DNA from 2 places in the Mesorhizobium sp. M0715 genome. Region 2 is predicted to be linked to the other one. Evidence: predicted binding sites of a transcription regulator. Region 2 holds the regulator's gene; the other holds the start of a gene.
The links. Region 2 encodes LexA, which represses DNA repair genes until DNA is damaged. Its sites were predicted from a motif close to TGTTCNNNNTGTGTTCNG; they were not measured.
Positions count from the first base shown of each region.

Region 1 (2,405 bases), on a different contig from region 2:
CCGTGTCGGGATTGTCACGCAGGAACAGCTTGGCATTTTCGCGGCCCTGGCCGAGACGCTGCGAATTATAAGAAAACCAGGCGCCAGACTTCTCGACAATACCGGCCTTGACCCCGAGATCGACCAGTTCGCCGGTTTTGGAGACGCCCTCACCAAACATGATGTCGAATTCGACCACCTTGAAGGGCGGCGCCAGCTTGTTCTTGACCACCTTGACGCGGGTCTGGTTGCCGACAACCTCATCGCGGTCCTTGATCGAGCCGATGCGGCGGATGTCAAGACGCACCGAAGCGTAGAATTTCAGCGCGTTGCCGCCCGTCGTGGTCTCGGGCGAACCAAACATGACGCCGATCTTCATGCGGATCTGGTTGATGAAGATGACCATGGTGTTGGAGCGCGAGATCGAAGCGGTCAGCTTGCGCAGCGCCTGGCTCATCAAGCGGGCCTGCAGGCCGGGCAGCGAATCGCCCATCTCACCTTCAATTTCGGCGCGTGGCGTCAGCGCCGCGACCGAATCGACCACCAGCACGTCGATGGCGCCGGAGCGCACCAGCGTGTCGCAGATTTCCAGCGCCTGCTCACCGGTGTCCGGCTGCGAGATCAGGAGGTTTTCGAGATCGACGCCAAGCTTGCGGGCATAGACCGGATCGAGCGCATGCTCGGCATCGACGAAGGCGCAGATGCCGCCCTTCTTCTGGGCTTCCGCCACCGTGTGCAGCGCCAGCGTCGTCTTGCCCGAGCTTTCCGGCCCGTAGATCTCGATGATGCGACCGCGCGGCAAGCCACCGACACCAAGCGCGATGTCGAGGCCAAGCGAGCCGGTCGGCACCGTTTCAATCTCGACGACCTGATCGTTGGCGCCGAGCCGCATGATCGAGCCCTTGCCGAAAGCCCGCTCGATCTGCGACAGCGCCGCATCCAGAGCCTTTGATTTGTCCACTGCCTTGTCCTCTACCAGCCGCAAAGAATTCTGAGCCATGATACATCACCCCTTGGTCGTCAATGAAGGCCGGACAATCCGTAATCCCTGCCTATTTGTACCTTTTTTGTTCTCATTTGGCAAGAGGGATCAAATATCTGAAAAACAAACGATATCCGGATTTGTTCTTTTTTTGTCCAAGGATTCGATCAGGGATGCACCACACGTTGGGCCAGACGGCTCGGTTGTTTCGATCTGCCGAATCGCCGCCTTGCATGCGAAGCTCCGTCGCGCAGCCTAGCGCTTGTGCGGCTGGAATAACAAAGGTCATATCGCCGGCATGCTGAAATCCGCGAACATACTGGCCGTAGGCGGCGCCCATATCGACCGGCGCGGCCAGGTGTCCGGCGCTTACGTGCCGGCTGCCTCCAATCCCGGCACGATGCGCGAGGATGTCGGCGGCGGGGTCTTCAACGCTTTGCGCAGTGCGGTTCGGCGCGGCGTCTCCGCGTCGCTCATGTCGGTTCGCGGCGGCGATGCCGCTGCCGACACCGTTTCGCGGGCCATTGCCGAGGCAGGCATTACCGACCTGTCGGCGGTCTTCCTCGACCGCACAACGCCGAGCTACACGGCGCTGATCGACAGCGAAGGCGAGCTGATCGTCGGCTTTGCCGACATGGCGCTCTATGATTTGGCGTTTCCCAAGCAGATCAGGCGCTCCAAGGTGCGGGAGGTGATCGCTGCCGCCGATGCCGTTTTCTGCGACGCCAACCTGCCGACGACGGCACTGGAGCGGCTGGTTTCGCTCACCGCCGGCAAGCCAGTCTTCGCCATTGCAATTTCGCCTGCCAAGGTAACGCGGCTGATACCGGTGCTGAAGGAGCTCTCGCTGGTCTTCATGAACCGGCGCGAGGCCATGGTGCTGGCCGGCGTCGCCGCGAACGCCACGGAGCGCGAGGTCGTCGACGGGTTGCGATGCAGCGGCCTCATCAGCGGCGTGGTGACGGCGGGCAGCGAGCCCATGCTGGGCTTCGATGAAGCCGGCGCCTTCTCGATCCTGCCGCCGCCGCCAAGAAAGGTCGCTGACGTCACCGGGGCCGGCGATGCCCTGGCGGGCGCAACGGTCGCTGCTTTGCTGCGCGGACTGCCCCTGCGGTCAGCACTGCGCGAAGGCATTGCCGGGGCGACGCTTGCCATCGAAAGCGCCAACGCCGTTCCGGAGTTCACCGCGGCTGATTTCACTGAGGCATTGGCTCTTGTGCCGGATGCCAGGGAAGTGGCATGAGACCGGCGAATTCATAGTGCCGCGATGTTGCCTGGTGTCCCGACGGACGCGCGGCATTCCGGATTGGAGACCCTGATGACCCCTGAGACCGCCGGCCCCTTCATCGATATCCACGCGCCGGTGGCGCAGGCCCTGGCGGCCGGCCGGCCGGTGGTGGCGCTGGAAAGCACCATCATCACCCATGGCATGCCCTACCCCGAC
Region 1 covers NZ_JAMYPL010000007.1:245,965-248,369, forward strand. Annotated here, with positions in the region: gene recA (recombinase RecA) at 1-979, opposite strand, end outside; gene NKI21_RS11785 (carbohydrate kinase family protein) at 1,260-2,204, shown strand; gene NKI21_RS11790 (pseudouridine-5'-phosphate glycosidase) at 2,280-2,405, shown strand, end outside.
Region 1: recA (recombinase RecA) is a predicted target of LexA. The motif match lies at 1,037-1,054, and genes of this name have one in related genera.

Region 2 (2,405 bases):
GCTGACGCGCAAAGCTCATGCGGCCGGAGCGCTGATCGTCTGGGATCTTTGCCACACCGCCGGCGCCCTGCCCGTCGAGCTCGATCACGCAAATGCCGATTTCGCCATCGGCTGCACCTACAAGTACCTCAACGGCGGTCCGGGCGCACCGGCCTTCATCTATGCCGCGCAGCGCCACCACGGCGATATCAGCCAGCCGCTCAGCGGCTGGTGGGGCCATGCGCGGCCCTTTGCCTTCGAACGGGGTTATGTTGCCGGCACCGGCATCCGCCGCTTTTTGTGCGGCACTCAGCCGATCCTGTCGATGCGGGCGCTCAGAGGCGCGCTTGCCATCTGGAATGACGTCGACATGGCGGCATTGCGAAAGAAGAGTGTCGCGTTGACAGAACTGTTCATCCAGCTCGTCGAAGCCAGGTGCGGCGCCTACGGTCTCACGCTGGAGACCACCCGCGACGCGACCAGGCGCGGCAGCCAGGTGTCGTTCCTTCACGATCACGGCTATCAAATCATGCGGGCGCTGATCGAGCGCGGCGTCATCGGTGATTTTCGTGCGCCATCGACCATCCGTTTCGGCTTCACGCCGCTCTATGTCGGCTACAAGGATGTGTGGCTGGCGGTTGAGGTGCTGGAGGATATTCTGCGCACGGGCGCATGGAAGGACCGCCGTTTCGCGGTCAAGGAAGCCGTTACCTGACGCAACGATCCCCGCGATCCACCGCCGCCGCCCTCACTGCCTTGGCAGATGACGGAGGGCTGAATTTCCAGCCACAAATGCCAACAGACGTTGGCGTTTTGGCTCCGTTTCGTTCACGGCAAACGAACGTCCCGAAGATTGATATCGTCCTTTGTGGAGGTCGATAGACTAATAATGCCAAGCCTTGGGTCGAGGATGAGCCACAGGTCATTAACCATAATAATTTCAATGTGAGCAGGCGCATCGCCGTGCCTAGCGCCTGTTGATCGCGACCCGCTGGCAAGCGCCAAATAATTTCAGCAGCCTTAACAAATTCATTAAACTTTAAACGGTTGCAGAACACAACTGGAACAGATAGGGTTTGTTCTGGGTTTGTTTTTCGATTCTGGTTTCAGGTAACCTGGGGGCCGCCATGCTGACGCGCAAGCAACATGAACTGCTGATGTTCATCCATGAACGCCTGAAGGAGAGCGGCATTCCGCCATCCTTCGACGAGATGAAGGAGGCGCTTGACCTTGCCTCCAAATCCGGGATTCATCGGCTGATCACCGCACTTGAGGAGCGCGGCTTTATTCGCCGGTTGCCCAACCGGGCACGCGCGCTGGAAGTGCTGCGATTGCCGGACTCGATCGCGCCCGGTCTCAACGCGGCAAAGAAGTTTTCGCCAAGCGTCATCCAGGGCAGTCTCGGTCAGGGTGGCGCCCTTGGCCGGCAGATCAAGCCGGCGCCTTCGCGGATGCCCTCGCCCGGCAATGATGACGATGCGGTCTCCGCCGTGTCGATCCCGGTCATGGGCCGTATCGCTGCCGGTGTGCCGATCGATGCCATCCAGCATCAGACGCATTCGATCTCGGTGCCGCCGGACATGATCATGGGCGGCGCCCACTATGCGCTGGAGGTCAAGGGAGACTCGATGATCGAGGCCGGTATCTTCGACGGCGACACCGTCATCATCCGCAATGCCGACACGGCGAGCCCCGGCGAGATCATCGTGGCGCTGGTCGATGAAGAGGAAGCGACGCTGAAGCGGTTCCGCCGCAAGGGCGCTTCGATTGCTCTCGAAGCCGCCAATCCGGCCTATGAAACCCGTATTTTCGGCCCGGACAGGGTCAAGGTGCAAGGCAAGCTCGTCGGCCTGATCCGCCGCTACTGAGGCGGCTGTGGGTTGGCCGCTGGCTTCTCCGGTTTCTTGAAGGGTGCCAGCCCCCTTGCCTCACGAGAGTATTTGCGTTGCGTGTGCCAGGGCCGATATGGGCTGTCCACCGCGAAGCTGATCGTCGCCGGCGTGGTCGCCGATTGGCGATCGAAGAAGACCGCGGCACTGCCTTTGCGAGCCAGTTGCCGCTTGGTGATGACGAGAACCAGCGGATTGTGACAGGCGTCATACGCGGTGGCGTCATTGATGACGATCAGCTCGGCGAAGCCGCAGGCTTTCCAGGCGTCCTTGCGGTCCTCGACATAGGCAATGATCGCACCGGACATGTGCCTGGCCACGCAAACGCCTGAGGAGCAATAGAACGGCGATCCCAGCGGCAGATCAACGGCATCCGCGACATCGAATTGCCCATCGCTGTTGTCGAACACCTCCGGCACGACGATGGTTTCTGATGTCAGGGCGCGTTTCCAGTTGTCGACGGTGAATTCGTTCGGCCGTTCCCGGCTGACGGCAAGCTCGCCGCCACCGATCGGCAACGCCACCAGCCGGGCGTCT
Region 2 covers NZ_JAMYPL010000008.1:167,367-169,771, reverse strand. Annotated here, with positions in the region: gene kynU (kynureninase) at 1-694, shown strand, start outside; gene lexA (transcriptional repressor LexA) at 1,107-1,847, shown strand; gene NKI21_RS12770 (ComEC/Rec2 family competence protein) at 1,841-2,405, opposite strand, start outside.